2 regions of the Nocardioides sp. WG-D5 genome follow, and region 1 is predicted to be linked to the other one. Evidence: riboswitches for the same ligand, from Rfam matches in the RefSeq annotation. Region 1 holds a riboswitch; the other holds the start of a gene.

What was found. Region 1 has a riboswitch for thiamine pyrophosphate ahead of thiE (thiamine phosphate synthase). Riboswitches for the same ligand answer to the same signal wherever they lie in the genome.
Region 2: it holds a riboswitch for thiamine pyrophosphate, as region 1 does, so the genes downstream of both, ACWZJV_RS12795 (thiamine ABC transporter substrate-binding protein) here and thiE (thiamine phosphate synthase) in region 1, are expected to answer to the same signal.

Annotation. Positions count from the first base shown of each region.
Region 1 covers NZ_CM132928.1:4,398,965-4,403,915, forward strand. Annotated here, with positions in the region: gene ACWZJV_RS21195 (hypothetical protein) at 1-19, shown strand, start outside; gene ACWZJV_RS21200 (TFIIB-type zinc ribbon-containing protein) at 52-351, opposite strand; gene ACWZJV_RS21205 (fumarate hydratase) at 440-2,128, opposite strand; TPP riboswitch at 2,205-2,314, shown strand; gene thiE (thiamine phosphate synthase) at 2,308-2,913, shown strand; gene ACWZJV_RS21215 (FAD-dependent oxidoreductase) at 2,913-4,010, shown strand; gene thiS (sulfur carrier protein ThiS) at 4,007-4,195, shown strand; gene ACWZJV_RS21225 (thiazole synthase) at 4,192-4,951, shown strand, end outside.
Region 2 covers NZ_CM132928.1:2,633,575-2,638,525, forward strand. Annotated here, with positions in the region: gene ACWZJV_RS12790 (ABC transporter permease) at 1-1,103, opposite strand, end outside; gene ACWZJV_RS12795 (thiamine ABC transporter substrate-binding protein) at 1,100-2,170, opposite strand; TPP riboswitch at 2,166-2,274, opposite strand; gene ACWZJV_RS12800 (GNAT family N-acetyltransferase) at 2,306-2,737, shown strand; gene ACWZJV_RS12805 (MBL fold metallo-hydrolase) at 2,727-3,788, opposite strand; gene ACWZJV_RS12810 (hypothetical protein) at 3,788-4,210, opposite strand; gene ACWZJV_RS12815 (hypothetical protein) at 4,207-4,563, opposite strand; gene ACWZJV_RS12820 (putative protein N(5)-glutamine methyltransferase) at 4,580-4,951, shown strand, end outside.

The sequences.
Region 1 (4,951 bases):
CCGCGACAACGACGTCTAGCGATTCTGCGGGCGGGCCGGGCTGGGTCAGGCTCAGCCGAAGAGGTCACCCAACCAGGACTCGCGGTGGTGGCTGCGGCGCTTGTCGTAGCGGTGGTCGTCGTCGTAGTCCCGCCGCTCGTACTCCCGCTTCTCGTAGCGTCGATCGTCGCGCTGCTCCTGGCGGGGCTGCTGCTGGTAGCTACCGGGTTGCGGGGCGCCGACGGACCGCTCGATGATCTTGTCGATCTCGCCGCGGTCGAGCCACACGCCACGGCACTGCGGGCAGTAGTCGATCTCGATGCCTTGGCGCTCGCTCATCACCAGGGTGACACCGTCGATGGGGCACTGCATGGGGGGTCTCCTCGTCGTCGGGGATCGGCGCCCATCAACCTATCCGGTCGTCCCGCCTCGGCGAGGCTCAGCGTCGGCGGGCGTCCGCTCAGCGCTCCTTCGACCGCACCCTGATCCCGGTGAGGGGGACGGTGGCGGTGCCGGAGGGGTCGGTGAAGAAGTCGTTGCCCTCGCCGTCGACGACGATGAAGGCGGGGAAGTTCTCGACCTCGATCTTCCAGACCGCCTCCATGCCGAGCTCGGGGTACTCGAGCACCTCGACCGACTTGATGCAGTCCTGGGCGAGCCGCGCGGCCGGGCCGCCGATGGAGCCGAGGTAGAAGCCGCCGTAGGTGCCGCAGGCCTCGGCGACGACCTTGGAACGGTTGCCCTTGGCGAGCATGACCATGGAGCCGCCGGCGGCCTGGAACTGCTCGACGTAGGAGTCCATCCGGCCGGCGGTCGTCGGGCCGAAGGAGCCCGACGCCATGCCCTCGGGAGTCTTGGCCGGGCCGGCGTAGTAGACCGGGTGGTTCTTCATGTACTCCGGCATCTCCTCGCCCGCGTCGAGGCGCTCCTTGATCTTGGCGTGCGCGATGTCGCGGGCCACCACCATCGGGCCGGACAGGGAGAGCCGGGTCTTGACCGGGTGCTGGGAGAGCGTCGCGAGGATCTCGGACATCGGCTGGTTGAGGTCGATGTCGACCACTTCGCCCGCGGAGATCTCCTCGGCCATCCCGGCGTCCGGCATGTACTGCGCCGGGTCGGTCTCGAGCTGCTCGAGGAAGACGCCGTCGCGGGTGATCTTGCCCAGCGCCTGGCGGTCGGCGGAGCAGGAGACCGCGATCGCCACGGGGCAGGAGGCGCCGTGGCGGGGGAGCCGGACGACGCGTACGTCATGGCAGAAGTACTTGCCGCCGAACTGGGCGCCGATCCCGAAGGACTGGGTCAGCTCGAAGACCTTCTCCTCGAGCTCGGTGTCGCGGAAGCCGTGGGCGCTCATCGAGCCCTCGGTCGGGAGGTTGTCGAGGTAGTGGGCCGAGGCGTACTTGGCCGTCTTGAGGGCGAACTCCGCGGAGGTCCCGCCGATGACGACGGCGAGGTGGTACGGCGGGCAGGCGGCCGTGCCCAGCGAGCGGATCTTCTCGTCGAGGAAGGTGAGGATCTTGTCCGGGTTGAGGATCGCCTTGGTCTCCTGGAACAGGAACGACTTGTTGGCGCTGCCGCCGCCCTTGGCCATGAAGAGGAACTTGTACTCCGGGCCGTTCTCGCCCTCGGGGGTCGAGTAGATCTCGACCTGCGCGGGCAGGTTGGAGCCGGTGTTCTTCTCCTCGTACGTCGTCAGCGGAGCCAGCTGCGAGTAGCGGAGGTTGAGCTTGGTGTAGGCGTCGAAGACACCGCGGCTGACGGTCTCGGCGTCGTCGGAGCCGGTCAGCACGCCCTCGGACTTCTTGCCCATCACGATCGCCGTGCCGGTGTCCTGGCACATCGGCAGGATCCCGCCGGCCGAGATGTTCACGTTCTTGAGCAGGTCGAGCGCGACGAAGCGGTCGTTGCCGGAGGCCTCGGGGTCGTCGATGATCTTGCGGAGCTGCTTGAGGTGGGCCGGGCGGAGGTACTGGTTGATGTCCTTCATCGCCTCGGCGGTCAGCCGGCGGATCGCCTCGGGGTCGACCTTGAGGAACTTGCGCCCGTCGACCTCGATCTCTTCCACCCCCTCGCTGGTGATCAGCCGGTAAGGAGTGTCGTCCTTGCCGGTCGGGAGGAGGTCGGAGTACCGGAACTCAACGTCAGCCACGGAAGCGAATCGTACGCCGCCGGGCGCCTCCGTCTGAGATCAGGCTGCACGCGCGAGACATCCGCGCTATGGTCGGAGACGTCCACACGGGAGTCCGCGGCAGCGGGCTGAGAGGGAGCTGGAGCCGCTCCGACCGTTACACCTGATCCGGATCATGCCGGCGAAGGAAGTGATTGGTTGTGCTTCTTCCACATATTTTTGCTCTGGTCTCCTCGCGCGATGATCTCGCGCTGCTGCCCGCCTTCGCGGAGGTCGGTGTCACCGGCTTCCAGGTGCGCGACAAGACCGCGACGACCCGTGAGCTGCTCGCGCTGACGGCGGCCGTGATCGAGCGGGTCGGGACGTACGAGGCCTGCGTGGTCGTCGACGACCGGCTCGACGTGGCGCTCGCCGCCGGTGCGGACGGCGTGCACCTGGGCGCCTCCGACCTGCCGGTGGCCGAGGCCCGGCGGATCGCCGACGCGGTCGCTCCGGGGCTGGTCATCGGCGCGACCTGCCGGGACCGTGCCGCCGTCGAGGCGGCTGCCGCGGCGGGCGCGGACTACGCCGGGTTCGGGCCGGTCTTCGCGACCACGTCCAAGGCCGGGCTTCCCTCTCCGCTGGGCGTCGCCGCCGTCACGGACGCCGCCGGGGTGCTCCCGCTGATCGCGATCGGCGGGATCTCGGCGGAGTCCGCCGGGCCGGTGCACGCTGCCGGCGCCCATGGGGTCGCCGTGATCGGCGGGCTCTGGCGACAACCCGATCCACTCCAGGCCGCGAAGGAGCTCGTGAAAGCGGTCGGCTGATGCGGGCGCGGATCCTCGGCGCCGGGATCGTCGGACTGTCCGTGGCCGACGAGCTGACCCGTCGCGGTCACGACGTCACGGTGGTCGACCCGTCTCCGGGCTCGGGGGCGTCGTACGCCGCGGCCGGCATGCTCAGCCCGGCCGGCGAGGCCTGGTACGGAGAAGAGTCGCTGACCCGGCTGTGCCTGTCGTCGCTGGCGCTGTGGCCCGACTTCGCCGCGAGGCTCGGGGTGCCCGTACACACCCGTGGGACGCTGCTGGCCGGTGTCGACGCCGGGGACGTCCAGCAGGTCGAACGGCAGCTCGCCGTGCTCGACCTCGCCGGGGTCGCCTACGAACGGCTGGGGCGGAGGGATCTGCTCGGCTACGAACCCGGGCTCGGCCGGGTCGCCGGTGGCGCCTTCCTCGCCGAGGACCACTCCGTCGACCCGCGGGCCGTCGTCGCGGCGCTGCTCGCGCGGGTCGGCGACAGAGTGGGTCGCGAGCCGACCGAGGAGGCCGCCGAGGTGACCGTGGTCGCGACCGGCGCGCGGCTGCCCGCTCCGTACTCCTCCCTCATCCGCCCGGTCCGCGGCGACGTGGTGCGGGTGCGGACGCAGGAGCGGGTGGAGCGGACCGTGCGGGCGTGGGTGCACGGCGAGCAGGTCTACGTGGTGCCGCGGACCGACAGCGACGAGGTCGTCATCGGGGCGACCTCGGAGGAGCGCGACGGGCCGCTGCTGCCGACCGTCGAGGGCGTCTGGCGGCTGCTCGACTCCGCCCGCCGGGTGGTGCCGGCACTCGACCGGGCCGGCGTGGTCGAGGTGACCTCGCGGGATCGCCCCGGGACTGCCGACAACCTCCCGCTGGTCGGCCCGACCCAGGAGCCGGGGGTCGTGCTGGCCGCGGGCGCCTATCGCAACGGGGTCCTGCTCGCGCCGCTCGTCGCGCGGCTGGTCGCCGATCACATCGAGACCGGGGCGGTGGAGCCCGTGGTGGATCCGCGCCGGTTCCTGGGATCCCCGGTCGACCGGGGATCCCAGGGCTTGACCGGCACTGAAACACCCGACAAGCCCACGAAGTGCCCGTCAAGCAACATCGAGGAGACCGACAGATGAGACTGATGATCAACGGCGAACCGGCCGAGGTCGCCGACGGCGCAGGCATCGTCGACCTGCTGAACGAGCGCGCGGGAAGCGCGATCGCGGTCAACGGTGAGGTCGTGCCGCGTGCCGAGCATGCGACCACCAGCCTCCGGGACGGCGACGTCGTCGAGATCGTGACGGCGGTGCAGGGCGGATGAGCGTGCTGAAGATCGCCGGCCGCGAGCTGTCCTCGCGCCTCTTCCTCGGCACCGGCGGCCTGCCCCACCTGGCGCTGCTCCCGGACGTCATCGACGCGGCCGAGCCGGGTCTGGTGACGGTGTCGATGCGGCGTACGTCCTCGACGGCGTCCGGAGGCCTGCTCGAGACGCTTCGCAGCGCGGGCGTGCCGATCCTGCCCAACACCGCCGGCTGCCTCTCGGCGCGCGAGGCGGTGCTGACCGCCGAGCTGGCCCGCGAGGCGCTGGAGACCGACTGGGTGAAGCTGGAGGTGATCGGCGACGAGACCTCGCTGATGCCCGATGCCGTCGAGCTGGTCGAGGCCGCCGAGCAGCTGGTGCGCAAGGGCTTCACGGTCCTGCCGTACGCCACCGACGACGCCGTCCTCGCCCGCCGGCTCGAGGACGCCGGCTGTGCGGCGGTGATGCCGCTCGGCTCGCCGATCGGGTCGGGGCTCGGCATCCTCAACCCCTACGCCATCGAGGCCGTCGTGGCCGCCGTCGACGTGCCGGTGGTGCTCGACGCCGGGGTCGGCACCGCCTCGGACGCGGCCCTGGCGATGGAGCTCGGCTGCTCCGCCGTCCTCGCCGCCACCGCGGTCACGCGCGCCGACGACCCGGTCGCGATGGCCCGCGCGCTGCGCCTGGCAGTCGAGGCCGGGCACACCGCCCGCGGCGCCGGCAGGATCCCGCGCCAGGCGGTCGCCCGCGCCTCCTCGCCGATGGAAGGACGGATCG
Region 2 (4,951 bases), 1.8 Mb from region 1:
CGGGACCGACGGGTCACCGCGAAGGCCACCAGCAGCCCGAGCACCAGCGCGACCAGCGTCGCCTGCACCGCGACCGCCAGCGACGTCATCAGCGCCGTGGTGACCGGCACCGGCAGCGGGGGGTCGAACCCGGGGGTCTGCAGGGCGACATAGTTCCCGAGGCTCCACCGGTCGTCGACCCGCAGCGACCCGAGCAGCAGCGCCAGCAGCGGCCCGGCCACCAGCAGGACCAGCACCGACGTCGACAGCAGGGCCGGGAGGTCCCGCGGCGAGACCCGGCGGCGGCGTACGACGACCCTCGACTGCGCGGGATCCGGCACCGAGCGCAGCCGACCGGCCACGACCAGCAGCCCGACGACGACCACCAGCTGCAGCACCGACAGCACCGCGGCACCGGGCAGGTCGAACAGGGTGAAGGTCAGCTTGTAGATCTCGGTCTCGATGCTGTTGTAGCGCACCCCGCCGAGGGTGAGCACGATCCCGAACGCGGTGGCGCAGAAGAGGAAGACCACCGACGCCGCCGAGACGATCGCGGGACGCAGCGCGGGCAGGGTGATCGTCAGCAGGACCCGCAACGGCGACGCCCCGAGAGCGGCGGCGGCCTCACCGGGTCGCGGGTCGAGCGACTCCCAGGCCGCCCCGACCGCACGGATCACCACCGAGGCGTTGAAGAAGACCAGCCCGAGGATGATCGCCGTCGGCGTGCCATCGAGACCCAGAGATGCCAGCAGACCCGCCTCGCCGATGAGCTCGCGGAAGGCGACCCCGACGACGACGGTGGGGAGCACGAACGGCACCAGCAGCCCGGCCCGGATGACGCGCTGCAGCGGAAATGCCAGTCGATGCAGCGCGAACGCAGCCGGCAGCCCCAAGGCGACGCTCAGCACCGTCGCGAGCCCCGAGGACCACAGCGTGAACCAGAGCGCCCGCTGGATCTCCGGGCGCCCCACGACCCGGGACACCACGGACGGGTCGAAGGAGCCACCGAAGAACAGTCCGCGCTGCACCATCCCCGTGACCGGCAGGACGAAGAAGACCGCCAGCACGGCCACCGGGAGGGCGGCGAGCGCGACCAGGGTGCCTACGCGACGGGTGGAGCTCACTGCGCGATCGTGTCACTCCAGGTCGCCAGCCACGCTTCCCGGTTCTCCTCGATCTCCTTCGGCTCGACGGAGAGCGGCGAGGTGGGCTGCTGGGCGAACTTCGCCCACTCGGCAGGCAGCTTGACGTCGGAGGAGACGGGGAAGACGTACATGCTCTCCGGCAGTGCCCCCTGCACGCTGTCGGAGAGCATGAAGTCGATCAGCGCCTGCGCGCCCTCGGGGTGGTCGGCACCCTTCAGCACACCGGCGTACTCGACCTGACGGAAGCAGGTGTCGAGCAGCGCGGCCGTCGTGGTCTTCCCGTCCTTGACGGTGAAGGCCGGCGAGGAGTCGTAGGAGACGACGATCGGACGCGTGCCCTTGCCGCCGCCCTGGGTGAAGTCGGAGTAGTAGGCCTGGTCCCAGCCGTCGACGACCTTGGCGCCGTTGTCCATCAGCTTGCCCCAGTAGTCGGCCCAGCCGTCCTCGCCGTACTCGGCGACGGTCGCCAGCAGGAACGCCATCCCGGGCGTCGACGTCGCCGCGCCCGGGGTCACGAGCAGGTCCTTGTACGCAGGCTCGGCGAGGTCGTCGAGCGACTTCGGCGGCGTCAGCTTCTTGGCCGCGAACCACTCGGTGTCGATGTTGACGCACACGCTGCCGTTGTCGACGGGGGTGAGGAAGTGCTCCTCGTCGCCCGGCAGGTTGAACTCGTCGACCCCGGCGGGGACCGTCTCCGGCGTGTAGGCCTCCAGCGCGCCCTGGTCGATCGCCCGGCTGGCGAAGGTGTTGTCGACGCCGAAGACCGCGTCACCGTCGGGATTGCCGGTGTCCAGGGCGATCTTGGTGGTCAGCTCGCCGCCGTCGCCCGCGTGCCGGATCTCGGCGGTGTAGCCGGTCTTCTCGGTGAACTCGGCCAGCACCTCCTTCGGCAGCGTGAAGCTGTCGTGGGTCAGCAGCACCACGGTCTTGTCGTCGGCGCCGCTCGACTTCTCGGCGTCCGGCTTCGTGGGGGTGCCCCCGCACGCGGACAGCAGCAGCGCCGAGACCGCAGTGATCGCAGTGGCAGTGATGGCAGGCGTACGCATGCGCACTCTGACTCCCTTCGCCGGTGTCAACCGGAGCAGGTTCGGAGGGTCTGCGGCGCTGTTCGCCGCACTCTCAGGCCTCCCGGCCTCCCCTGTCTGTTCCGGGCAACACTACTTGCTTGCGAGAATCCACCCATGACCGACGTCTCCATCTCGTCCTTCGACGACCTCACCCCCAAGACCGCGTACGCCCTGTGGCAGCTGCGCCAGGAGGTCTTCGTCGTCGAGCAGGACTGCCCCTACCTCGACCTGGACGGCCGAGACCTCGAGCCCGGGACGCGTCATGTGGTGCTGACCGACGGCGACCGGCTCGCCGGCACCGCCCGCATCCTCGACGACGGTGACGTGTGGCGGATCGGCCGCGTCGTCCTCGCCCCCACCCACCGCGGCCAGGGCCTGGCGGACGTGATCATGAAGGCCGCCGTCGAGGCCGTCACCGACCGCGACATCGTCCTCGACGCCCAGTCGCCGCTGGCCGGCTGGTACGCGAAGTTCGGGTTCGTGAAGGACGGCGAGGAGTTCCTCGAGGACGGCATCCCGCACACCCCGATGCGGCTCAGGCGCTGACGGCGTCGACCGGGGCGAACAGCACGCTCGCCTCGGTCTCCTCTCGGGTCGCGAGACCGCGAGCGACCAGCAGCTCGAGGTGGGCCTTGGTCTCCATGACCGCGAGGCCGGCGTTGAAGTAGTCGAGCTCGGCGAAGGCGCGCTCGTGGCGGGTCCAGCCGAGGTCGTTGGCGACTTCGAGGGCCGAACGTCGCCCGAGACGCAAGGAGGCCAGCGACTGGGCGAGCCGGGTCTCGTGATGGGCCAGGAGCTCGTCGACGCGGGCGTGCGACGAGGTCGCGACGGGGCCGTGAGCGGGAAGAAGCTGCAGGTCGGGAAGGGAGCGGACCTTGGTCAGCGAGGCCATGAAGTCGCCGAGCGGGTCGATGACCGGGACCGGCTCGAAGCCGATCGACGGGGTGATCGTGGGCAGCACGTGGTCGCCGGCGAACAGGACCGAGCCGGCTAGATCGGCGTAGACGTAGTGGCCCTGGGTGTGGCCAGGGGTGTGCACGGCGTCGAGGTCGCGGCCGGCGACGTCGAGGCGTACGTCCCCTTCCAGCCAACGCGAAGGCATCCGCCAGTGCGAGAGATCGGGCGGCGGAGGCGGGTTGGCGGCCCACTTCTCGGCCAGCTCGGGTGCGCCGGCATGAGCCAGGAGGCGGTCGGTCGAGATCCAGCCGTCGAGGTCGCCGTTGGTGAGCTCGAGGGTGGGCCGTTCGCCGGCGCCGAGCAGCACGTCGGCGCCGAACTCCTCACCCAGCACCGAGGCGAGCGTGTAGTGGTCGCGGTGCACGTGGGTGACCAGGAACCGCCGGACGTCCCTGAACGCGAAGCCGAGCTTCTTCAGCCCACTCTCCAGCGCGGCGCGCCCCTCGGTGATCGCCCAGCCACCATCGACCAACGAAAGGCCGTCAGAGCCCTCGAGGACGTAGATGTTGACCGCCTTGAGCCCGTCCATCGGCAGCGGCAGCGGGATCCGATGTACGCCGTCGGCGACCGTCCATGCTCCCGGAGCGGACCAGTGCTCCCCCGAGTCAGGCGAGATGGCGGTGGCTGTCGACTGACTCATCAGGCTCCTTCGGTCGGCCCCGGAGTTCGGCCTTTCCAGAGCCAGAGCAGGCCCAGGATCGGCAGCAGGGCAGGAACGAAACCGTATCCGCTCCCGAACTTCGACCATACCGATGCATCCGGGAACCAGGACGGGACGACCAGGGACAGGACACCGACGACGAGCACACCGGCGAGCTCGACCCACAGCATGATTTTCGCGAAGCCCGCCGACCCGGCCGCAGCTCGGCGGATCGCGAACCAGCCCGCGACGTACGTCGCCGCGGCGACCACCGAGAGCGAGTAGGCGATCGGGGCCTCGTCGAAGCGGGTGAGGACCTGCACCAGCGACCGGGCGCCCGCGGCGAGCACGAAGATCGCGTAGACGGTCAGCAGGACCAGGTGCGGACCGGAACGGGTCTTGGCGGGGGCGGTCTCGGTCACCGGACCATCATGACGCGTACGGCCACGACCCCCGTCGCCAGGGCCGCCGCCGCGATCACGCCCGAGGACCAGGTCGAGCGGTCCTCACGCATCGTCTGCAGGGCCAGCGGCATCAGGCACACGAGCGCGCCCAGGTAGCCCAGGAACGTCGGCAGCGACTCCGGCTTGCGCCCGGCCGACCAGCCCGCCAGCGCCCCGACCGCGAGCACGACCGCGAGGATCTCCAGCATCCACGCCAGCTGGTCCAGCCACCGCGGACGCGGGGCCTTCAGGACGAGGCCGACGACGGCCGCGATCGTCACGAACGCGGCGTACGCGGCCACGATGATTCCGATCGGAGTCAGGGCGTCCACGTGCCAATATTCTCTGATGACCTCCGTCGTTCCCGATCCGGGGCTCGTCGCCCGCCTCCGCGCCGCCGGCTGCGTCTTCGCCGAGGAGGAGGCCGCCCTCCTCGAAGAAGCACCCGTCTCGCCGCAGGAGCGAGAGGCGATGGTCGTACGCCGCGTGGCCGGTGAGCCACTGGAGCTCATCCTGGGCTGGGCCGAGTTCTGCGGGCTCCGGATCCGGGTCGCGCCGGGGGTGTTCGTGCCCCGGCAGCGCTCGGCGCTGATGGTCGACCTCGCCGTCCACGCGACTGAGCACCGCACGACCCGGAGGGTTCTCGACCTCGGCTGCGGGACCGGAGCGCTGGGCGCGGCGGTCGCGGCCCGGGTCCACGGTACGGAGGTCTGGGCCACC